One region of the Rhizobium sp. SG570 genome, then DNA from elsewhere that is predicted to be linked to it. Evidence: predicted binding sites of a transcription regulator. Region 1 holds the regulator's gene; each other region holds the start of a gene.
What was found. Region 1 encodes LexA, which represses DNA repair genes until DNA is damaged. Its sites were predicted from a motif close to TGTTCNNNNTGTGTTCNG; they were not measured.

Region 1 (8,049 bases):
GCGTCCATGCCGCCGATCGCGTCGAATATCTCGGTATTGACGGCTTCGACAGCCTTCTCCACGCCCTTGCCATGATAGCGCTTGCCGCCGTCGCGAAGCTCGACGGCTTCATGCGCGCCAGTCGACGCACCCGACGGAACCGCCGCGCGGCCCATGCTGCCATCTTCGAGGTAGACATCGACTTCGACAGTCGGATTGCCACGGCTGTCGAGAATCTCGCGGGCGATAATGTCGGTGATTGCGGTCATGATAGCTTCCTGCTCGCTGGTTTATAAATCGATTGAAATGGTCTTAATCGAAGACGCGGAAATTACAATGCCGCTCCGCACCCCGATTTCGCACTCCTTCAGGCCCCGTAACGCAAATACATGTCAGCCTGTTGAATGCCTGATATTTCTCAAGCCTTGGCGATGGCGTCGAAGGCAAGCAGCTTCTCAAGAAGCCGCGGCATATCCTTCAGATAGACCATGTTCGGGCCGTCCGACGGCGCATTGTCCGGATCTTCATGCGTCTCGACGAAAACGCCGGCGACGCCAACGGCGACGGCGGCGCGCGCCAGCGTCTCGACGAATCGGCGATCGCCGCCCGTCGAACCGCCCTGCCCGCCGGGCTGCTGCACGGAATGGGTCGCATCGAAAATCACCGGCGCGCCCATCGCCGCCATGATCGGCAGCGAGCGCATGTCGGAGACCAGCGTATTGTAGCCGAAGGAGGCGCCGCGCTCGCACAGAAGAATGTTCGGGTTACCGCTGTCGTTCAGCTTGGCAAGCACGTTCTTCATGTCCCAGGGAGCCAGAAACTGTCCCTTCTTGACGTTGACGACGCGGCCGGTCTTGGCGGCGGCAACCAGCAGGTCTGTCTGGCGCGACAGGAAGGCCGGGATCTGCAGGATATCGACCGTCTTGGCGACGACAGCACACTGCTCTTCCGTGTGAATGTCGGTCAAGACCGGAAAACCGTATTCCTTTTTCAGATCGGCAAAGACTTCCATGGATTTTTCAAGGCCGATGCCGCGCTTGCCGGAGAGCGAAGTCCGGTTCGCCTTGTCATAGGAGGATTTGTAGACAAGGCCGATGCCAAGCTTGCCGCAGAGTTCCTTCAGGACGCCAGCAACCATAAAAGCATGCTCGCGGCTTTCCATCTGACACGGACCAGCAATAAGCGACAGCTTGGCGGTGTTGGAAAACAGAACCTTGGAGGCTCCCTCGCCGACGATCACTTCAGAATTCGTGCTCATGCTATCTCCTCGAAGGCGAACAGGGCGCCCGGTCCGGGGGCCAGCCTTGTCAATATACGATTGTTCTTACGCGTGTAGGTGACGCCGTTAGCAGCGAAATGCGACGATGTCACGGAAAGATCGCGTGTTTTGAAAAGGATTGCGCGCGCCTGCAAGCCGGGATCGTCCGAGTGAACAGGCAAATCGTAAAACGCTTCCATGCCTGCCGGCGTCAGGAGCTCGATATCGGCATTGGCCGCCCTGATCGTCAGACCGAAAGAATGTTCCGATATCCAGGGTTCACCGACGATCGCTTCGAAGAAAGTGCGGAACGCGGCCGGGGTGGGTGTCGATATCGCCACCCGCGCAATGCCGGTGACGCCGTTTTCATGGCGCTCCAGCACGCTGCGATCGGCGGGCAGCGGATTGATGCGCTGGCAGCAGAAGGCCAGAAAATCCGGCGCACGCAGATCGGCGGCGAAAGCGAGACGAAAACCGGCGACGGTCTCGGTTCCATCCGGCATTTTCATGGGACGCGAGAAATCCAGCATGCGTCCCGCCGAGATGGCGCTTACCCGAAAGCGCTCGTCATCGGCGACAGCATCCTCCGAGCCGAACACCACGGCTGAAAAGCCGTCTTCACCGAGCCGGAAGCGATAGGCCTGATCGCGCGCAACGAAGACATTCCCCGCGCCGACGCTCTCCTCACATTGCTCAGGGGATGCCACTGCCAGCGGTTCAAGATAGGTCTTGTCCGCAAAGAAGACACAGGCATTCTCGGTGCCGAACGGATGCCGGGCGTCGGGCGCGACGGTGAAACCGAGCTTGCCGAGCCGCTCGCGCGCCAAAGCGAGATTGACGGTCGGCAATACGAGATGATCCAGCGGATGCGGCGACAAAGTCATGATGTCTCCTATTTTCCTGCGCCCGCAGGTTTGCGCCCATCCATCCTCCAATTCAAGATGAAAGCAAGACGATAGAGGCGCAAGACGACCGCATGTCCTGTCGAAGACGCTAGATCATGCGGCTGATTCTTTGATCGGTACCGGAATCGCATGTCGTGAAAATGGCTTTCATCCATGCGTCAGCTACTCAAGGTAGGCTGCATGCGCCCAATGAAGGGCTAAACAGCATTTCCTTATGTTTTCCGATATGTTAGCGCGGATATAACCATATGAGACTTTTATCGGGTCCACCCAGTGATGTCGAATATTTAACTGTCCGTGCAAAGCTTTACCGAAATTTAAGTACTTGCGGAACACATATGGAACATATAGTGTCCGTTCTGGATTTGTTTCACGCTTTTCTCGATTCTGGGGTTCCAAGACGATGTTGACGCGCAAGCAGCAGGAACTGCTTCTCTTCATTCACGAACGGATGAAGGAGTCCGGCGTGCCACCATCTTTCGACGAGATGAAGGACGCGCTGGATCTTGCATCCAAATCCGGTATTCACCGTCTGATCACGGCTTTGGAGGAACGAGGGTTCATCCGCCGGCTACCGAACAGGGCCAGAGCGCTTGAGGTCATCAAGCTGCCGGATGCCTATAATCCAAGCCTGCAGCCGCGCCGCGGCTTTTCGCCGAGCGTCATCGAAGGCAGCCTCGGCAAACCTCAGCCAGTTGCGCCGCCTGCTCCGCCAAAAGTTGCGAACGACGACCAGAACAGTTCTGTTTCGGTACCGGTCATGGGCCGCATCGCCGCTGGCGTTCCGATCTCGGCCATCCAGAATAATACCCACGACATAACCGTCCCTGCCGACATGCTCGGCTCGGGCGAGCACTATGCGCTGGAAGTAAGAGGCGATTCGATGATCGATGCCGGCATTTTTGACGGCGATACGGTCATCATTCGCAATGCAACGACTGCCAATCCGGGCGATATCGTCGTCGCGCTCGTCGACGACGAGGAAGCGACGTTGAAGCGCTTCCGCCGCAAGGGGGCCTCCATCGCGCTCGAGGCAGCCAATCCCGCTTATGAAACCCGCATCTTCGGGCCGGATCGCGTCAAGGTGCAAGGCAAGCTCGTTGGCCTCATTCGCCGTTATCACTGACCGGTGATGCTCGGACGATCGGCGCGCCGAATGTGCCTGTGCGCCAATTGTATGTTCTGTGCCGAGCCCATGGGCGCTGTGGATTTTCGAACGCAGTTACCACATTTGGCTTGTCGGTGCTGAGGTCCATCTCAATGGACCCTGTCTGCCGCAATGTGGCGCCTGTGAAAAGCATGGCGCCGGAGCGGCAGCGATCCAGGCGCAGTCGTACGGGAGTGACGACGATATTGGCCGTATCGCAGGCCGGCGACAGGTAAGCTGCGTCCTCGATGGTGACCAGCATCGCGCCATTTTCAAGCATCGCGACGCACCATGCGCCCTTTTGGCAAGCAAAACTGCCCTGCATGGCCTGGTCGAGTGCTTCATCCATTGCCTTGCGAACTGCGCCCTGCTCTTCGACGCTCAATCGCCGGCGATGATCCGTCTTGCTTATCTGGGGAAGGCGGCTGTCAACAGGAAGGATAGTCGGAGGTTGATGCTCGCTCGCAACCAGCGCTCTCTGCCACTGTTCGAAAATGAAAGCCTGCGGTCTTTCGCGATTTGTTGCCAGTATGTCGTCCTGTCGCAAGGCAACCAGAACACCATCCTCGGAAATCATGAGATCCGGTTTGGGCACGCCAGAGCCGAATGCTGCCACGCCGAGGGAAGAAAGCAGCAACAGCAGGCCAACATGGCGCACGCTCGTTCGCAACATCGTCATGAGCAGAAAGCCTGCGATGAATGTCGGCATAAGCCAGGCGGGCTGGCGGCCGAAGGTAATATCGCCGCCCCATCCCGCCACCGTTTTGGCGATAGCGATGACCAACTCCAGTCCCTCGCCGGTGATTTGCCAAAAGGGCCCGTCGAGACCAAATGGCATAAGCAACATGGCCGCCATGCCAAACGGCATGACGACGACGGAGACGATCGGCATCGCAGCGAGATTGGCTGCAAGGCCGTATGTCGCCAACCGGTGAAAATGCTCGATCGAGAAGATCGCCGTCGACGCGCCGCCAATGAAGGAGGTCGACAATATGCCGCCGAAGAAGCGCGTAACGAACAGCAGCGGGCTCAGGAGCCTGGAGCGCGAAAGAATATTTTCCCGATGCTGGCGCCGTTTCCAAAGCGTGTAGCCGGATACCAGCGCCAGCGTCGCGGCGTAGGACATCTGAAAGCTCGGTCCGAGCACCTGCGACGGCGACAGGCTGAGAATGACGATTGCCGAGAGCGCGACGTTGCGCAGACTGATCGACGGCCGGTCGAAGAGCACGGCAACCAGCATGATCGCCATCATGATGAAGGCGCGTTCGGCCGACACGCCAAAGCCGGAAATGAGATAGTAAGCCGTCAGGGTTACCAGCGCGCCGAAGGCGGCTATCTTCTTGGTCGGCCACGCCTGCGCCATGCCGGGAAACAGGCTGAACAGATAGCGCAGGCCGATATAGAAGATGCCGGCCGAAAGCGCCATGTTGAGGCCGGAAATGGCAATGATATGCGTGAGCCCGGCCATTCGCAGCGCTTCGGTCGTTTCGTCCGAAAGCGCGCGTCTCTCATCGGTGACAAGCGAGGCCGCGAAAGCGCCGGTGTCGCCGGGCAAGGTCCTTCTAATCCTGTCGCCTATGCTGTTGCGCAGGCCGGCAAGCCAGATATCCGCCTTGTCCGACACCGAATCCGCAGCGACATCACTGGCCGGTGACAGTAGGGTCGGCTTTCCAAAGGCAAAGCCGTTTGCACCGATGCCGTTGAAATAGGAACTGAACGCGAAATCGTTGAGATCAGGCAGAGCAGGTCCGGCCGGAGGCGTCAGTCGCGCCTTGCCCTGGATGCGGTCGCCGAGGTTGAACGGTTCTGCCTGTTTGCGCACGAAAATGGTGACGCGCTCCGGCGGTCTGCGAATGGCCGGCTTTTCTGTCTTGTCAACTTTGACGACGTATCGCCAACCTCCGTTATCGTAGGACTCTCGCCTTTCGATCCGACCTGTGACGGTCGTGGTCACAGCCGAGTCAAGCATGACGGTCGATGCCCGCCAGCTTTCCCATTGCGCCAGAGCCATGCCCAGACAAACCAGCATGCCGGCGAAGAGGACATGCCGAAGCACGCGGCCCGCTTCGCGCCTGAAAAGAAAGCTGCCAGCCAGGACCAGGAGCGCAGCAAGGACCGTCTGCGGCGGCGGATCGATATCGGCCTTGAACCAGAAGATCGCGCCGAGGCCCATATAGATCGGCGCAAACAGGATGGCACGACCATGCGCGGCCTCCTCTTCGATCAGGCGCCAAACAAAGGATCTGATGCGACTGACAGCCAGGTAGAAACGCGCGACCGGCGGCGCCTGATCCTGCGTCCGCTCCCGCTGCTCCGCTTTGGCACGAGAAACAAAGGGCGTGGCGGCATGGTGAGGCTCTGCAGGCCCAGGAAGATTCCTGCCATCCTCCTGCTGCTCCGGTGCCTCTAAATTAGGCATTCACTGCCTGCCCCACGCAAAACTACAGCTATGACGCGATTTTTGCCGTCACCATTCGGTGAATTCAACCAAAATCGGCACACCCACTGCCAAATTGCGCCATTTACCGGAACGGGGGGATCAAATGCCCTACTGCATTGCCCAAAAGTTGATACCGCAATGCACAATTCGGCATTAGGATAACTTGGCATTAGGCTCTGGATCATATAGCTAGTCGGTAGTCGCTTAACCTTTTGGCGCTTTTTATGGCGTCAATCCCGCCAAATCTTGGAGGATCAGCATGACGGAACAAAGCGCGAAACTAACTTGGGGTGAGAAGACGGTAGACCTGCCGGTCAAAACCGGGACCATCGGCCCGAGTGTCATTGATATTGGTGCCCTTTATAAGAACACCTCCACTTTCACTTACGATCCTGGCTTCACCTCGACCGCGTCGTGCGAGTCCAGCATCACCTATATTGATGGCGACGAAGGCGTTCTGCTGCATCGCGGCTATCCGATCGAACAGCTGGCCGAACACGGCGATTTCCTCGAAGTATGCTACCTGCTACTCTACGGCGAACTGCCGACAGCCGCACAGAAGAAGGACTTCGACTATCGCGTCGTGCACCACACCATGGTGCATGAGCAGATGTCGCGCTTTTTCACCGGCTTCCGCCGCGACGCGCATCCGATGGCAGTCATGTGCGGCTGCGTCGGCGCTCTGTCAGCCTTCTACCACGACTCGACCGACATCACCGATCCGCATCAGCGCATGGTCGCGAGCCTGCGCATGATCGCCAAGATGCCGACGCTTGCCGCCATGGCCTACAAGTACCATATCGGCCAGCCCTTCGTTTATCCGAAGAACGATCTGGATTACGCATCGAACTTCCTGCGCATGTGCTTTGCCGTTCCCTGCGAAGAGTATGTCGTCAATCCGGTGCTGGCACGCGCCATGGACCGTATCTTCATCCTGCATGCCGACCACGAGCAGAACGCTTCGACCTCGACGGTTCGCCTCGCAGGCTCCTCGGGCGCAAACCCGTTTGCCTGTATCGCTGCAGGCATCGCCTGCCTCTGGGGCCCTGCTCATGGCGGCGCCAACGAAGCCGCGCTGAACATGCTGACGGAAATCGGCTCTGTCGACCACATTCCGGAATACATCGCCCGCGCCAAGGACAAGAACGATCCGTTCCGCCTGATGGGCTTCGGCCACCGCGTTTACAAGAACTACGATCCGCGCGCCAAGATCATGCAGAAGACGGCGCATGAGGTTCTCGGCGAACTCGGCATCAAGGACGATCCGCTGCTCGACATCGCGATCGAGCTGGAACGCATCGCGCTGACCGATGAATACTTCATCGAGAAGAAGCTTTACCCGAACGTCGACTTCTACTCCGGCATCACGCTGAAGGCCCTCGGCTTCCCCACCACCATGTTCACCGTACTGTTCGCGCTTGCCCGTACCGTCGGCTGGATCGCTCAGTGGAACGAGATGATCGAGGATCCGCATCAGCGCATCGGCCGTCCGCGCCAGCTCTATACCGGCGAACCGCCGCGCGAATACGTTCCGGTCTCCAAGCGCTAAGCTCCGGACTTGAAACAAAAAACCGGTCAGAAATGACCGGTTTTTTTATTGGACAAGACCTCCAGGAGGATGGCGGCGGCCTTGTCACCAGGCGGCTCCTCCGTCTGCATGCGCTGCCAGACGACATCATAGCCTGCGAGCATTGCCGATAGCTCAGGCGTGTCGTTCGACAGGCGCTCCATATAGCGGGCCAGCAGGCCGGGCCGCAAAATGTCGTTGATGAGTTCAGGCACGACAGCGTAATCGGCAATCAGGTTCGGCAAGGCCGCCGTCCATACCTTGATGCGCGCCATCACAAATCTGGCCAGCCATTCCGTCTTGTAAGTCGAGACCACCGGAACGCCGGCAAGCCCCAACTCCAGGATCACCGTGCCAGACGCTGCCATGGCGACATCCGCCTGCGCAAAGGCCTTCCACTTCGCATCCTGACCAACGAGGATATCCGGCTTGATGCTCCAATTTTCGAGAAGCGACCGCACTAGGGCCTCCTGCCTCGGCACCGTCGGCAGCAGATACCGGACGCCATCGTTTCGCCGGCTAAGTTCATCGGTAGCCCGCTCAAAAACCGGCAGGAGTTGGCGGATTTCCGAAGCGCGCGACCCCGGGAGAAGAAGGACCGTCATTGGGGCGTCGGCAGCACTCGTGCCGCGCACCGCGCGTTGTCGGCGCGTCTTCAGCAGATCGACGTCCACCGTCAGGCGATGGCCGACATAGGTTGTCGCCGGCCCGCCCAAGCGCTGCATGGCTTCTGGCTCGAACGGCAGCACGGCC
Region 2 (8,049 bases), on a different contig from region 1:
GCTGACGCACTGAAGGCTTCGACCTATGTTGAAGACAAGAACTCCGGCGAACTGCGCCGTCCGCACCATATCGATCTGAAAACCGGTATGTATCGCGGTCGCCAGGTCCTGACGCCGAAGGAAAGCGCATAATTTCAGCGCTGCCTTGATGGCATGAATTAAAAAGGCTGGCGGTTCGCCGGCCTTTTTCCGTTTTGATCTGGTTGTATGGGTGGAAGAAAAGCGGCCTGTTAGGGGGCCGCGCTGCTGGGTATGCACTCTCCGTAAATTCAAGGCCGGCGCTCATCCCGCATCCGCCCTCTGGAGCGTTGAAGGATGGCGGGCACCTTCTCCCCGAGGGGAGAAGGGTAGATTTCACAAGCTATCCAGCTTGCTCTGCATGGCGCGGAGCTGTTCCTTCAGCTCGTCGATATCCTTGGCCTCGGCCTTGCGGCTTTCCTTCGCCGGGGGCTTCATGAAGGGCGAGAACATCTGCATGGCCTGCTGGAACATCTCGGTGTTGCGGCGAACCTGTTCCTCGACCATCTGGATCGGCAGTTGCAGGTTCTTGCCGAGAGGCGTTTCGCCGAAGGCCCGGTTGATCTGCTCGCGCATCTGCACCTGTTGCTCTGTGAACGAACGCATGGAATGCTCGAGAAAACTCGGTACGACCATTTGCATCTGATCGCCGTAAAAACCGATCAACTGGCGAAGGAAAGAAATCGGCAGCAGCGTGTTGCCGGTCTTCGATTCCTGTTCGAAAATGATCTGCGTCAGGACCGAATGCGTAATATCCTCACCGCTTTTTGCATCCTGGACGGTAAACTCCTCGCCCTTTTTTACCATCTCCGCAAGGTCGTCCAGCGTCACGTAAGTGCTGGTTCCGGTGTTGTATAGGCGGCGATTGGCATATTTCTTGATTACGATCTGGCCCTCATTTTTTGCCATTATCAGTCTCCTGGCCCCGTCTGATTGTATGGAATACTCCTCCACCCCTAAGTGTAGACGCAAAAGAAGCTTGGTGACAATCGCTTTGTGCGATGCGGCAAGACCTTTCCTTTGATTGCATTTTTTGAAGGCAGTGACAGCTTCGCGAAATGTGCGCGATGAAAATTCTTGCTGTTTGACTCAGGCGCAAAGCTTTGACAGTTTCGCCTCATATACTGTCCATTCTGTGAGGAGGCATCCATGAGCAGTTCATCCATCGTCGTCGCCAGCGCGGCGCGTACCGCCGTCGGCTCTTTCAACGGCGCTTTTGCGGCCGTTCCCGCGCACGAGCTTGGCGCCACCGCCATCAAGGGCGCACTGGAACGCGCCGGCGTCGACGCCAAGGAAGTCGATGAAGTGATCCTTGGCCAGGTGCTGCAGGCCGGCGAAGGACAGAACCCCGCCCGCCAGGCTGCGATGAAGGCCGGCATCCCGCAGGAAGCGACCGCCTGGAGCGTCAACCAGCTTTGCGGTTCCGGCCTGCGTGCAGTCGCGCTCGGCCTCCAGCAGATCGCGACCGGCGACGCGAAGATCATCGTTGCCGGCGGGCAGGAATCCATGTCGATGGCTCCGCATGCCGCGCATCTTCGCGCCGGCACCAAGATGGGCGACATGAAAATGGTCGACACGATGATCAAGGATGGCCTCATGGATGCCTTCCACGGCTATCACATGGGTATCACGGCGGAGAATATCGCGCGCCAATGGCAGCTTTCGCGCGAGGATCAGGATCAGTTTGCCGTGTCTTCGCAGAACAAGGCAGAGGCAGCGCAGAAGGCCGGGCGGTTCAAAGACGAGATCGTTCCCTTCACGATCCAGTCGCGCAAGGGCGACGTCACTGTCGATACCGACGAATATATCCGCCATGGCGCGACACTGGATGGCATGGTCAAGCTCAGGCCCGCCTTCGACAAGGAGGGCACGGTGACGGCCGGCAACGCTTCCGGCCTCAATGACGGTGCGGCCGCAGCCGTGCTGATGACCGAGGCCGAAGCCTCGCGCCGCGGCATCCAGCCGCTCGCGCGCATCGTTTCCTGGGCAACGGCAGGCGTCGATCCGCAGATCATGGGCACGGGACCTATCCCGGCGTCCCGCAAAGCTTTGGAAAAAGCGGGCTGGTCGGTCAACGACCTCGACCTTGTCGAGGCCAACGAGGCTTTCGCCGCTCAGGCATGCGCCGTCAACAAGGACCTTGGCTGGGATACGTCGATCGTCAACGTCAATGGCGGCGCCATCGCCATCGGCCATCCGATCGGCGCTTCCGGCGCGCGCATCCTCAACACGCTGCTGTTCGAAATGAAGCGCCGCGGCGCCCGCAAGGGTCTCGCCACGCTGTGCATCGGCGGCGGCATGGGTGTTGCCATGTGCTTCGAGGCATTTTGAAGCATCTTGAGCGCGGGGGCGCTCGAGATCCCGAGCAAGGTTTTCCAGAAGAGGCGGTGAAGGCGGAGCAGGCGACCTGATGAGCGGTCGTCTCGTCTCCGCAGCAACAAAGGGGAGTGGCACATGAGCAGAGTGGCATTGGTAACGGGGGGTACGCGAGGAATCGGAGCGGCCATTTCAATGGCGCTGCGCAATGCGGGCTACAAGGTGGCGGCAACCTATGCCGGCAATGAGGAAAAAGCGCGGGCCTTCCACGAAGTGACAGGCATTGCCGTCTACAAGTGGGATGTGACCGACTACGAGGCCTGCGGCAAGGGCATCGCCAAGGTCGAGCACGATCTCGGCCATGTCGAGGTTCTGGTCAACAATGCCGGCATTACCCGGGACGCCATGTTCCACAAGATGACGCCACAGCAATGGCAGGAGGTTATCAATACAAACCTCACCGGCCTGTTCAACATGACGCATCATGTCTGGCAGGGCATGCGCGACCGCAGCTTCGGCCGCGTCATCAACATATCGTCGATCAACGGTCAGAAGGGGCAGATGGGCCAGGCAAATTATTCCGCCGCCAAGGCCGGCGACCTCGGCTTTACCAAGGCGCTCGCGCAGGAGGGGGCTGCCAAGAACATCACCGTGAATGCCATTTGCCCAGGGTATATCGGCACGGAAATGGTGCTTGCTGTGCCGGAAAAGGTTTTGAACGAGCGCATCATTCCGCAGATCCCCGTGGGACGCCTGGGCCAGCCCGAGGAAATCGCCCGCGTCGTTGTCTTCCTTGCCAGCGACGATGCCGGTTTCATCACGGGATCGACGATATCAGCCAATGGCGGGCAATTCTTCGCTTGAAGCCGATCTTCGTTATCGGTGGGATTGCCGGGCGAGCCCGGCAATCATCCTCGGCCTGAATTGGCCGATTGCTGCCGTCGCGGCTTGAATTCCAGGACGACGGCTTCCAACGGCATCCGCCGCTTTTCCTTGTCACGCGCCCTTGTCGCGCAGACGAGCGCATAAAAACTGGTGCCAATGAGCGCGAACGCTGCAATGCTTGCGATGATTGCGGCCATGATGCCGTTCCTTTCTCAAAACACTGCTCCCTTCCCGCGATCGGTTCTCGCGGGAAGAGGATTGTCCTACAGGAGTTGCTCTCCCTGGGGGGCGGCGCAAAGAGCCTGACGATCATGATCGACCGTCAAGGGCAACCGGCCATGAGGCGTCAGCCTGCCTTAGCGGCAACGAGCCTCGTAACGGTGACCATAGCGGTCGCGGTAGATGCAATAGCCGCTACGTTCATGCGACCGTCCGATAAGGTTGCCGACGACACCACCGGCGACAGCGCCGACCGCGGCGCCACCCCAGCTATGCGTGGCCACGCCACCGATCAGGGCGCCTGTACCGGCGCCGATGGCTGTGCCTTTCTCCGTGGCGGTGCACGACGCTAGTGCGCCGACGAGCGCGATCGCGACGATGATCTTCTTCATGGTGTTAGCTCCCTAGTGTTTCGAGGTTTTCAACAATGGTCTGAGGATCAGATCCGACCCATCAATAGCAGAATAAGAACGATAACGAGAACAAGTCCGAGGCCGCCTGATGGACCATATCCCCAAGCCCGGCTGTAACCCCAGCTCGGAAGTGCGCCGATCAGTAGCAGAATCAGTATGACGAGCAGTACCGTACCAAGCATGATGCGTCCTCCATGTGCGTCGCTCGAACATTTCGCCGGCACGGGCTTGGCGCCCGGCCAACAGCATATTCCATGCGACCCCGCTGGTTCGTTTGTGGGGAACTAGCGGAGTTCCTTGCGTTGCTGCCGTAGAAACTTTCTTCCGGGAAAATTGTTCCGGCTAAGAAATAAAAATACGCGAGTGCAATGGGCTCGGTGTCCGGCAAAGGGTTAACGCGATCATGTGATGTGATGGCGAACCGGCCAGGCAGGACTTATGCCTATGGTTAAAATTTGCTGAAAATACAATATGTTGCGGTGAACGAAACGGGAAGGCGATCATGTCTGTGATTCGTCTGCGATTCGTTCTGCATATGGCCTTGGTTAACGTTGGGGTCGGCGGGGAAGGCGCTTGCGCTCGAGGCTCGAGCGGGAAGGAGCCTGGGCGGTTCGCCGGAAAGTGGTGCGTCGCAGGTCCGATTGGTTAATGGGGACCAGTTTGCGCGTTGGCCGGCGGGCGCGTGCCGTTCTTCATCTCGCGATGCATTTCTGGCCAGCTACTAGATATGGCCGTGAACAAACGAAATACGCGGAAGAATCAGCGATTCGTCTCCGATTCGTTCCGGCTTTGGTCGAAGCGTTAACGGATACAATTACAGGGTGTATTTATTGATTCATTATATCTGGGCTCGCTGAAAGATTAACCGCAATCCAAGATTCGGGCCGAATCGCGGTCTCAACCATTCAGAGTCCTGCGTGCTTTCGACGAAAAGCCGCTATATATTGTAGAGAACAAAGGCAGAAACTGCCGGAATCAGCGATTCGTCGCTGATTCGTTCCGGCTTTGGCCCGATTGTTAATGCGACGACGGGCACATCGGGAAATCCGGTATATTTACAAATGATTAACCGTAAATCCGTGTGAAATTTCGCCTCCCGCGAATTCATTGCTTGACTCCCCTTTCCACGAAAAAGGCCATGAAAGTGCGATTCAGTATCTGGTGGGATTCTGTGAATCGAAATCCATATATAGTAGTGAACGAATGAAGAACGCCGCCGAGTCAGCGATTCGTCGCCGATTCGTTCCCAAGCTGTTCCCCAGTCGGGGGGACTCGCATGGGGTGCAGGGATAATGTAGCTTTTGGTTGAGACTGCCGTTTATGAAATCAGCTGTTGCGGCCGCTGTTTTTTGATTCAGGTCTTGCCTTTGTCACATATGGTCGTCATTTGTTCTTCTCTTCAAGGAGGAGCTCGCTGATCGGAAGACGGTAGTTTCTCGCTCATGCACGGACCCATGACTCAAATCTCGCACCCCATGATCCTGAGCGGACGCGGCGTGACCGCAGTGCTCGGACCTACCAATACCGGCAAGACCCATTATGCCATCGAGCGCATGGTGGCGCATGGCAGTGGCGTGATCGGCCTGCCGCTGCGGCTGCTCGCGCGTGAGGTCTATACGCGCGTCGTTGAGAAGGTCGGGGCCCAGCATGTTGCGCTGGTGACGGGTGAGGAAAAGATATCGCCGCCCAATGCGCGCTTTTCGGTCTGTACCGTCGAGGCCATGCCGCGCGAGACGCGTGCTTCCTTCGTGGCCATCGATGAAGTGCAGCTGGCCGGAGATCTGGAACGCGGCCATATCTTTACGGATCGCATCCTGCATTTGCGCGGCCGGGACGAGACGCTGCTGCTCGGCGCCGGCACGATGCGGCCGATTCTCGAGCAGCTTCTGCCCGGGATTACCGTCATCGAGCGGCCGAGGCTGTCGCATCTCTTCTATGCCGGGCAGAAGAAGATCACGCGCCTGCCGCAACGCACGGCGATCGTCGCCTTTTCCGCCGACGAGGTTTATGCCATCGCGGAGCTTATTCGCCGCCAGCGCGGCGGAGCCGCCGTCGTGCTCGGCGCGCTGAGCCCCCGCACCCGCAATGCGCAGGTGGCGCTCTACCAGGAAGGCGATGTCGAATATCTGGTCGCCACCGACGCCATCGGCATGGGCCTCAATCTCGACGTCGATCATGTCGCCTTTGCCCAGGACCGCAAGTTCGACGGCTATCAGTTCCGCAATCTCAATCCCGCCGAGCTCGGCCAGGTCGCAGGCCGCGCCGGGCGCCATCTGAAGGACGGCACTTTCGGCGTGACGGGTCAGGTCGATCCCTTCGACGACGAGCTGGTGCGTCGGATGGAGGGGCACGAATTCGACACGGTGAAGGTGCTGCAATGGCGCAGCAAGGATTTCGACTTCGCCTCGATCGCCGAGCTGCGCGCCAGTCTCGAAGACGCCCCGCGCGTGCAGGGCTTGACGCGGGCGCTGCCTGCGGTAGACCAGCAGGCGTTGGAATATCTGTCACGCGATCTGGAGATTGCCGATCTTGCCAGCAGCCCGGCGCGGGTCGAAAAATTATGGGAGGCCTGTGCGCTTCCCGACTATCGGCGTATCACGCCCGCCCAGCATGCCGATCTTATCGCTACCCTCTTTTCCGATCTCGTGCGCTATGGCACGGTGAAAGAGGACTTCCTGGCCGAGCAGGTGCATCGTGCCGATCGGACAGATGGCGAGATCGACACGCTTTCGGCGCGAATCGCGCAGATAAGGACTTGGACCTATGTGTCGAACCGGCCCGGTTGGCTTGCCGATCCGACACACTGGCAAGAAAAGACGCGGGAAATCGAAGATCGATTGTCCGATGCGTTACATGAACGGTTGACGAAACGCTTTGTTGATCGCAGGACATCTGTGCTCATGAAGCGCCTGAGAGAGAATGCGATGCTGGAAGCTGAAATCAGTGTGAATGGGGATGTCTTCGTCGAGGGGCATCATGTGGGGCAGTTGACCGGATTCCGGTTCACGCCAATCTCCGGAACGGAGGGGCCGGACGCCAAGGCTGTCCAGTCGGCTTCGCTGAAGGCGCTTGCGCTGGAGTTCGAGGCGCGTGCCGCTCGCATGCACGCGGCCGGCAACAGCGATCTTGCGATCAGCGCCGATGGTCTCGTGCGCTGGCTCGGCGATCCCGTGGCGCGCCTGTCGGGCAGCGATCATATCATGCGGCCGCGTGTCCTCCTGCTCGCCGACGAGCAATTGACCGGCAACGCGCGCGATCATGTAGCCGCCCGCATTGAGCGCTTCGTGAACCATCACATCAGCACGATCCTGAAGCCGCTCGACGACCTCCAGCGCGCTGAGGATCTGCAGGGCCTCGCCAAGGGGCTGGCCTTCCAGCTGGTGGAAAATCTGGGCGTGCTCTTCCGCCGCGATGTCACCGAAGAGGTGAAGTCGCTGGATCAGGACGCGCGCGCCTCCATGCGCCGTTACGGCGTTCGCTTCGGCGCCTATCATATTTTCGTGCCTGCGCTGTTGAAGCCGGCTCCGGCCGAGCTCATCAGCCTGCTCTGGGCATTGAAGAACGATGGCCTGGACAAGCCGGGTTATGGCGATCTCATTCCGGTGCTGGCCGCCGGCCGCACCTCTGTTGTCACCGATCCGAGCTACGAGCGCATGTTCTACAAGCTCGCCGGTTTCCGCTTCCTTGGCAAGCGCGCGGTGCGCATCGACATTCTCGAGCGGTTGGCGGATATCATCCGCCCGCTGCTGCAGTGGAAGCCCGGCCAGGCTTCGCGACCTGAAGGCGCCTATGACGGCCGCCGCTTCACGACGACGACGGCGATGCTCTCGATCCTCGGCGCGACGCTCGAGGATATGGAAGAGATCCTCAAGGGTCTCGGCTATCGTGCCGATCCCGTGAAGGCGGAGGAGGCGACAGCCTTCCTCGCACAGCAGGATGCAGTGGCGGCTCCGGCCGCGCAGGCGACGGAAGCTGCTGCCGAAAAGGCAGACCACGACGATGCCGACGCTGCCAGCGACGAGCCCGCCAAGGAGGCCGAATCAACCGCCGAGGAACCAGTTCCGGCTGCGGATGCATCGACTGAGCCGGCGGTTGCGGCAACCGAAGCCACTGAAACCGAGGCCGTTGCAGCCGAGCCGGTGGAGCCGAAGCCGGTTCTGCTTTGGCGTCTTGGCGGTCGCAGCGATCAACAGCAGCG
Region 3 (8,049 bases), on a different contig from region 1:
AGATGTATCGGATACCGGCTTGGAAGCAAAGCGCCGCTCGCGCCAGAGAATGTAGAGCCCGGAGCCGATGATGATGAATATTCCGAGCCACTTGATCGCATCCGGAAAGTTGCCGAAGACCAGCCAGCCGAAGATCGTCGCCGAGACGATCTCGAAATATTGCAGGGGCGCAAGCGTCGAGGCTGGCACGGCACGATAGGCGTGTACGGTGAGGATGCCGGCGGCGGCTGCGCTGGAGCCGACGCCGAGCAGATAAAGCATGGCAATCAGGTCCGGCAGGACGGGATCGAGGATGGCAGAACCGGTCGCACGGCCAATCGCAAGCAGGATCAGGCTGAAGCCGACCCCCCATATGCCCGTTTGAAACTGCATCGACCATGCATCCTCGCTATGGGAGACGACGCGAGTGATCATCACGTAGACGGCGATGCAGAGCGCGGTGACGACGGGCAAAAGCGCCACGAAACCGACCTCTTCGAAGCTCGGCTGGATGATCAGCATCGCGCCGAAAAAACCGACGGCGCAGGCCGTGTAGCGCCGCCAGCCGATGGTTTCCTTGAGGAAAATGCTGCTGAGAATGGTCAGCATCATCGGCTCGACGAAAAAGATGGCGATGGCATCGGCGACTTCCATGACCTGCAGCGTCGTCACGAACGAAACCATGGACAGCGTGAGCACGCCGGCGCGGATGGCATGCACGCCGCTGCGACGCCATGTCCATACGCCCCATTGTCCAAGCATGGCCATCATCGGCAGCGCAAAGAGCGATTGGAAGATGAAACGCGCGGCGGTGACTTCAGCCGGCGGAATGGTGGTTGCCGCGAGCTTGGAGAATATGTCGATGATCGGCGAGAGGACGACGGAGAGGAACATCATCAACAGGCCGAAGGTCAGCTCCGACTGCGGCAATCGAAGCGAGGTGCCGCTGCTGGCATTCATTGTAGAATTCCTTTGAGAATCAGTTCCTTGCCGTCACCTTCTCACACCAGTCGGCAAAGTCGGAAATGGCTTGGGCGGCGCCGATTTCGTTCAGCGTCTCGTGCCGCATGTCCGGATGGATCGCGGTTGTAATATGAGAGAAGCCGGCATTTTTCAAATGGTTTGACAGCCAGGAAATCGCTTTTCCGTTGTCGGTCGCCGGATCCTTGCCGCCTCCCGTCAGATGAATCGGCATGTCACGCCGCAGCCGGTCGAGATAGGTTTTCTGCGGGGCGCGAAAGCTGAGCTCGAATATGTCAAGCCAGAGCGAGACAGATGCATTGAAGCCGCAGAGCGGATCGGCGATGTACTTGTCCACCTGCTCGGGAACGCGCGAAAGCCAGTCGAACTCGGTGCGGCGGTTCGGGATGGATTTGCCCCAGGTAGCGAAGGTCAGTTTCGGCAACGGCCCGCTGGGGACGTCCGATCCTTTGAACATGCGCTCCGTCTTCAGGATGAGCTGGGCGGCGCGGCCGGCGAGGCCGGGATTGAAGTTGGAGTTCCAGACCGCGACGGCATCGAATTTGTCCGGATGCGTGACGACCGTGTTGAGGCTGATCAATCCTCCCATGGAGTGACCGAAGAGAATGATGGGCAGGCCGGGATGGGCCGTCGCGGCAAGCTCGCGCATGGCCAGCACATCAGAGATGACCTGCCCGACGCCGTTTCTTCGCGCGAAACGGCCGATTGGAGCGTCGGCAGCAATAGTCTCGCCATGGCCGCGATGATCATGGGCATAGACATGAAAGCCGCGCGCGGCCATGGCTTCAGCAAAAGCTGCGTAGCGGCGTGAATGTTCGGCAAGGCCATGAGATATCAGGAGGATGCCGCGTGCATCGCCTTTAGCCGGCGAATGATGATAGGCAATTATCGCGCCCGTCGGGCTTTCCAGGCGTTGCGTCTCGGCGAACATGCATGGTTCCTCCCCATTTGGACGAAAGGTCATCATTCGGTTGATTGCAACGGATAACGATCGAAGCCCACAGAAATAAATCTTCGCAAGCCATGTGATTCAGGGTTGCATCTACTCAACCAAACTGCTTATTTGTTCCTATAATGTTCTAATTGGAGGCATGAAATGAAGCATTTGCTTCGGATATTTGCGGTTGTGCTCCTTTCGGGCGGAACGATCGCCAGCGCGGCGGCGCAGGAGCAGAGCAGAGGGCGGACGCGCTTTATACTGGCGGCGAGCTGGGAGCCGGCGTTTTGTGCGACGAACCAGAAGAAGGCGGAATGCCGGAACCAATCGTCGAACAACTATGACGCCACAAATTTCTCGCTGCACGGCCTCTGGCCGATGCGGCAGGAATATTGCGACGTTTCGGACGATTTGAAACAGGCCGACCGCAGCAGCGATTGGAAGGATCTACCGGCGGTTCAGCTGTCGCAGGAAGTCAAGGCAAAGCTCGACAAGGTCATGCCGGGCACCCAGTCCGGCCTCGAACGCCATGAATGGATCAAGCACGGCACATGCACGAAGCTCAGCGCCGATCAGTTTTTCTCGACCGCTGCCGGTTTGATCGCCGAACTCAATGCATCGGCCGTGCGCGATCTTTTCGCTGAGAATATCGGCAAGGAGCTGGATGCCGAAACCATCAAGGCCGCCTTCGACCAAAGCTTCGGCGAGGGTGCCAATGCGCGCATCAAGATGAGCTGCCGCCGGGTCGGCAATACCAGGATGATTTCGGAATTGACGATCGGCCTCTCCGAAGATGCGATCGATCCGCAGCAGGGTGGCGAGCCACGGCTTGGCAAACTGATCCAGGGTGCCGGCAGCACGTCGTTCGGGTGCGATCGCGGCGTGGTGGATGCGGCCGGTTTCTGAGGAAATACGGGCTTTATGACTCGGATAATGCCCTCGGACAAGGTTTCGCCGTTGCCCGAGGGCGGGGTTTCGCCTACATAGCGGCACAATTCACAATGTTGTCCGCCCGTGGAGTAACCCAAGCTATGGCACGTCAGTTCATTTATCATATGGCCGGTCTGAATAAGGCCTATGGCGCCAAGAAAATTCTCGAGAATATCCATCTCTCCTTCTACCCCGATGCCAAGATCGGTATTCTCGGTCCGAACGGTGCAGGTAAGTCGACCGTCCTGCGGATCATGGCCGGTCTCGATAAGGAGTATACCGGCGAGGCCTGGCTGGCCGAGGGTGCCACCATCGGCTATTTGGCGCAGGAGCCGCAACTCGATCCGGCGAAGACGGCGCTTGAAAACGTCATGGAAGGCGTTGCGGCGAAGACTGACGTCCTCAATCGTTACAACGAACTGATGATGAACTATTCCGACGAGACGGCGGAAGAGGGCGCTAAGCTCCAGGACATCATCGACAGCCAGAATCTCTGGGACCTGGAAAGCCAGGTTGAGATGGCAATGGATGCGTTGCGCTGCCCGCCTGGCGATGCCGACGTCACCAAACTCTCCGGCGGCGAACGCCGTCGTGTGGCGTTGTGCAAGCTGCTGCTGTCGCAGCCGGACGTGCTGCTGCTCGACGAACCGACCAACCATCTCGACGCCGAAACCATCGCCTGGTTGGAAAAGCATCTGCGTGCCTATCCGGGCGCCGTGCTGATGATTACCCACGATCGCTACTTCCTGGATAACGTCACCGGCTGGATCCTCGAACTCGACCGCGGTCGCGGCATTCCCTACGAAGGCAACTACTCCTCCTACTTGCTGGCGAAGGCGAAGCGCATGCAGCAGGAAGGTCGCGAAGAGGCCGGTCGCCAGAAGGCGATCGCTCGCGAACAGGAGTGGATCGCTTCCAGCCCGAAAGCCCGCCAGTCGAAGTCCAAGGCCCGTATCCGCGCTTATGACGAGTTGGTCGATGCCGCCGAGAACCAGCGTCCCGGCGATGCGCAGATCATCATTCCGGTCGGTGAGCGTCTCGGACAGGTGGTCATCGAGATGGAAGGCATCAACAAGGGTTATGGCGACCGGATGTTGATCGAAGGTCTGTCGCTGAAGCTGCCGCCGGGCGGTATCGTCGGCGTTATCGGTCCGAACGGCGCCGGCAAGACGACGCTTTTCCGCATGATCACCGGCCAGGAAAAGCCGGATAGCGGCAGCATCCGCATCGGCGACAGCGTTCATCTCGGCTATGTCGACCAGAGCCGTGACGCACTCGATGGCGGCAAGACCGTCTGGGAAGAGATCTCCGGCGGCGCCGAAGTCATCAAGCTCGGCAAGTATGAAATGAATTCGCGCGCTTATTGCGCGACCTTCAATTTCAAGGGCGGCGACCAGCAACAGAAGGTCGGCAACCTCTCGGGCGGCCAGCGCAACCGCGTGCACCTTGCCAAGATGCTGAAGGCCGGCGGCAACGTTCTGCTGCTCGACGAACCGACCAACGACCTTGATACGGAAACGCTTGGCGCTCTCGAGATCGCGCTTGAAAACTTTGCCGGTTGCGCCGTCATCATCAGCCACGATCGCATGTTCCTTGATCGTCTGGCCACGCATATCCTCGCTTTCGAAGGCGATAGCCATGTCGAATGGTTCGAAGGCAACTTCGAGGATTACGAACAGGACAAGATGCGCCGTCTCGGCGTTGACAGCATCAATCCGAGCCGCGTCACCTATAAGCGCCTGACGCGATAAGCTTCTGCTTTTGCTCTTCGAAAACCCCGGCTTGACCGGGGTTTTTGTTTATCCGGCGTTGGCATTCGGTGTTCCGTTTTCGGCAGAAACTAACAGATTTCCGACGTCAAACCGCGTCGGCGATCGTTTGGCTCTTGCAGAATGCGCCCAAATCACATAAAGATATCTTTATATCTTGATTGGGTGTGGAATGACTGATGTTGTGAAGCTCGGCTTGGATGAGGTTGTGGACGTGCTGAAAGCCGTCGGCGAGCCCACGCGGCTGCGGCTACTGGCACTTCTTGCCGCCGGCGATCTAACAGTCACCGATCTTACCGAAATTCTCGGCCAATCACAGCCCCGCATTTCGCGGCATCTGAAACTGCTTGGGGAAGCGGGCCTGATCGACCGCTATCAGGAAGGCGCCTGGGCCTATTTCCGCCTGAAGCAGGACGGCAAGGCGGTGATGATGGCACGAACGCTTCTGCGCCATACGGCGGAGAAGGATTCCGTGCTGTTGCGCGACGGGGAGCGTCTTGCTTCCGTGAAGCGCATTCGCGCCGAGCGCGCGCAAGCCTATTTCAGCCGGAATGCTGCCGAGTGGGATGAGCTGCGCCGTCTGCATGTCGCCGATGAGGATGTCGACAAGGCGCTGATCGAATTGATAGGCCCGCAGCCGATCGATTCCTTTCTCGATCTCGGTACCGGCACGGGCCGGATGTTGCAGCTGTTGGCGGGTCACTATCGCCGCGCCATCGGCATCGATGCCAGCCGCGACATGCTGGCCGTAGCCCGCGCCAATCTCGACCGTTCCAACATCATGGCCGCGTCGGTGCGTCAGGGCGATATTTTCAACCTGCCGCTCGAGCAGCAGGATTTCGATCTGATCACCATTCACCAGGTACTGCATTTCCTTGATCAGCCGCAGATCGCGGTTGCTGAAGCGGCGCGAATGCTGCGGCCCGGCGGTCGGCTTGCCATCATCGATCTCGCGCCGCACGGGCTGGAATATCTGCGCGATGAGCATGCGCATCTGCGTCTCGGTTTCTCGCATCAGACCATATCCGATTGGCTGAAATTGGCCGGGCTCGATGTCGAGCAGGTACAGGACCTTCATTCGGGGAGGGAAAGCGGTCAGGCGTTGACAGTCACGATCTGGCTGGCGCGCGACCCGCGGTTGCTGATGGCAGCCGAGCAGGACCGCCAATCGTCCCCCATTCTTGCCGGGAGAGTTTGACATGTCTTCTAAATCCGAAAATGGCCAGGGCGGTATCCGCATTTCCTTCGAGTTCTTCCCGCCAAAGTCGGAAGAAGCCGAGCAGCAGCTATGGAATACGGTTTCGGAATTGAGCGAATGGGAACCGGAATTCGTTTCGGTGACATATGGAGCGGGCGGATCGACCAAGGCGCCGACGCTCTCGGCCGTGCGAAAGATGATCCATGAGACGCCGTTCACGACTGCTTCGCATCTGACTTGCGTCGGTGCGACGCGCGAGGATACGCATCGGGTGATCGACGAATTTCTCGCCACCGGCGTCCGCCGTTTCGTCGCCCTGCGCGGCGACCCGCCGGGCGGTGTCGGTTCCGCCTACCAGCCGCATCCGGGCGGCTATGCCAATGCCGCCGAACTGGTGACCGCGCTGCGCGAGCGGGGGGATTTCGATATTTCCGTATCGGCCTATCCGGAAAAGCATCCGGAGAGCCGCGATACCGTAGCCGACATCGATATGCTGAAGCGCAAGGCTGACAACGGCGCAGACCGCGCCCTTACGCAGTTCTTCTTCGATAATGACGCCTTCGAGCGCTATCATGATCGCGTTCGCGCAACCGGCATCAAGATCCCGGTCGTGCCGGGTATCATGCCGATCCAAAACCTGACGCAACTGAAGCGCTTTGCCGGTGCTTGCGGTACCAGCATTCCGTCCTGGCTCGATGAACGTTTCGATGGTCTCGACGAAAATACCGATGAGCGCGCCAAGGTCGCGGCCGATGTCGCCGCCGAACAGATCCAGGATCTGATGCGTCGCGGCATTCACGAGTTTCATCTCTATACGATGAACCGCTCGCCTCTCGTTTCTGCCGTCCTCGAGCGGCTGGGCCTCCAGCGCAAGGTGGATGCTCGGGCGGGCGCTGCCGCCTAAGGTTGCCACACAACACATGAAAAAGCGCATGTCCCTCCCGGGCATGCGCTTTTTTAATGGAATAGTCGTTTTGTTAGCTTTTCGGAGTTCGGTCGCCTGCGGTGATCGTCATGCCGTTAGATGAAAAGCATCGTTACGACGAAAATGAAGGCCGCACCAACCACTAGGACGTTGATGGATCGCGTCAATCCCATGTCTTCCTCCTCAGTCAGCCGTTAAATTTTATGTCGATAATGTGTCGCTTGGAAAGAGAATTCGATGCTGCGGCGCGGTATCCGGTTGGCGTTTTGATTCATGGTTTCGCCTTAGCGAATTGATTTCATTAAATAAATCTCCCTTGTTTGCCGCCTGGCCCGCTGTGAATAAGTGTTAACGCATACCTATTCCCAACGCCGTGTATGACTTATTTCGGGTGGAGGGGTGCGGATTATGCCGCGCCGGCGCGCATGCCATGCCTTATCCATGCGTAGGTGCGGCCATCAAGGATGAGCAAGCCCAGCGCGATGAGCATCATGCCGGCGATCTCGGTGAAGCCGAGCCGTTCACCCAGGAAAAGAAAGCCGAGCAGCATAGCGCTTGGCGGTACCAGGAGGGTGACAAGCGAGGCGTTCGTCGCGCCGGCAAGCGCCATGATGCGAAAATAGAGGATGTAGGCGAAAGCGGTCGATAGCAGGGCTAGCCCTAGAATGGCTGCTATCGCGGCGGCCGGCGGTGTCGCCAGCATCCAAGGCTGGTCTATGACCAGGGCGACCGGCAACATGATGAGCGAGGAGCCGGTCAGCTGGCTAGCCGCGACGACGGGCGGCGCGATGCCTTTGAAGCGCTTGGCGTAAATCGCCGCGAAGCCATAGGAAATTGCCGCGATGATCGGCAGCAGCAGCGCCCAGAAGGGCACAGAAGCGCTGTTGGTCACGCTTGGCGCGAGCAGGATGACCGTGCCGACGAGCCCGGCGAGGCAGCCGGCCAGCTTGGCCGATGTCAGCCGCTCGTCCGTCGTCAACTGATTGCCGATCAGGACCGTCCAGATCGGTGTGGTTGCGTTGAGGATAGAGGCAAGTCCCGCTCCCATCTCTGTCTGGCCGAAGAAGATCAATGTGTGCGGTACCGCATTGTTGATGAGGCCGAGCATCAAGAATTGCCGCCAATGGCTCCGCAGCACCTGATAGATCCCGAAACGGCCAGCGAGATAGACATGCAACGCCACCGCTGCCAGCGACAATCGCAGAAGGACGAGGGTGAAGGGTGGGACATGGTGAACGGCGATACGGGCAAAGAAGAACGACCCACCCCAGATCAGCCCGAGCAATAGCAGCAGGCCCCAGGTGAGTGCATTCATTCGATTTTCGCTGTC

Region 2: the regulator LexA is predicted to act here: its motif matches at 5,229-5,246, upstream of FHT28_RS12940 (helicase-related protein).
Region 3: the regulator LexA is predicted to act here: its motif matches at 2,025-2,042, upstream of FHT28_RS18410 (ribonuclease).

What each region holds. Positions count from the first base shown of each region.
Region 1 covers NZ_JAAZQI010000002.1:583,913-591,961, reverse strand. The annotation lists gene eno (phosphopyruvate hydratase) at 1-248, opposite strand, end outside; gene kdsA (3-deoxy-8-phosphooctulonate synthase) at 398-1,237, opposite strand; gene FHT28_RS06700 (VOC family protein) at 1,234-2,121, opposite strand; gene lexA (transcriptional repressor LexA) at 2,546-3,268, shown strand; gene FHT28_RS06690 (ComEC/Rec2 family competence protein) at 3,249-5,708, opposite strand; gene gltA (citrate synthase) at 5,989-7,278, shown strand; gene lpxB (lipid-A-disaccharide synthase) at 7,305-8,049, opposite strand, start outside.
Region 2 covers NZ_JAAZQI010000005.1:213,535-221,583, forward strand. The annotation lists gene rpmF (50S ribosomal protein L32) at 1-132, shown strand, start outside; gene phaR (polyhydroxyalkanoate synthesis repressor PhaR) at 355-927, opposite strand; gene FHT28_RS12915 (acetyl-CoA C-acetyltransferase) at 1,168-2,349, shown strand; gene FHT28_RS12920 (beta-ketoacyl-ACP reductase) at 2,473-3,198, shown strand; gene FHT28_RS12925 (hypothetical protein) at 3,243-3,416, opposite strand; gene FHT28_RS12930 (YMGG-like glycine zipper-containing protein) at 3,576-3,830, opposite strand; gene FHT28_RS12935 (DUF3309 family protein) at 3,878-4,033, opposite strand; gene FHT28_RS12940 (helicase-related protein) at 5,306-8,049, shown strand, end outside.
Region 3 covers NZ_JAAZQI010000008.1:302,773-310,821, reverse strand. The annotation lists gene FHT28_RS18420 (DMT family transporter) at 1-939, opposite strand, end outside; gene FHT28_RS18415 (alpha/beta hydrolase) at 959-1,891, opposite strand; gene FHT28_RS18410 (ribonuclease) at 2,057-2,803, shown strand; gene ettA (energy-dependent translational throttle protein EttA) at 2,929-4,578, shown strand; gene FHT28_RS18400 (metalloregulator ArsR/SmtB family transcription factor) at 4,769-5,794, shown strand; gene metF (methylenetetrahydrofolate reductase [NAD(P)H]) at 5,796-6,698, shown strand; gene FHT28_RS18390 (DMT family transporter) at 7,126-8,049, opposite strand, start outside.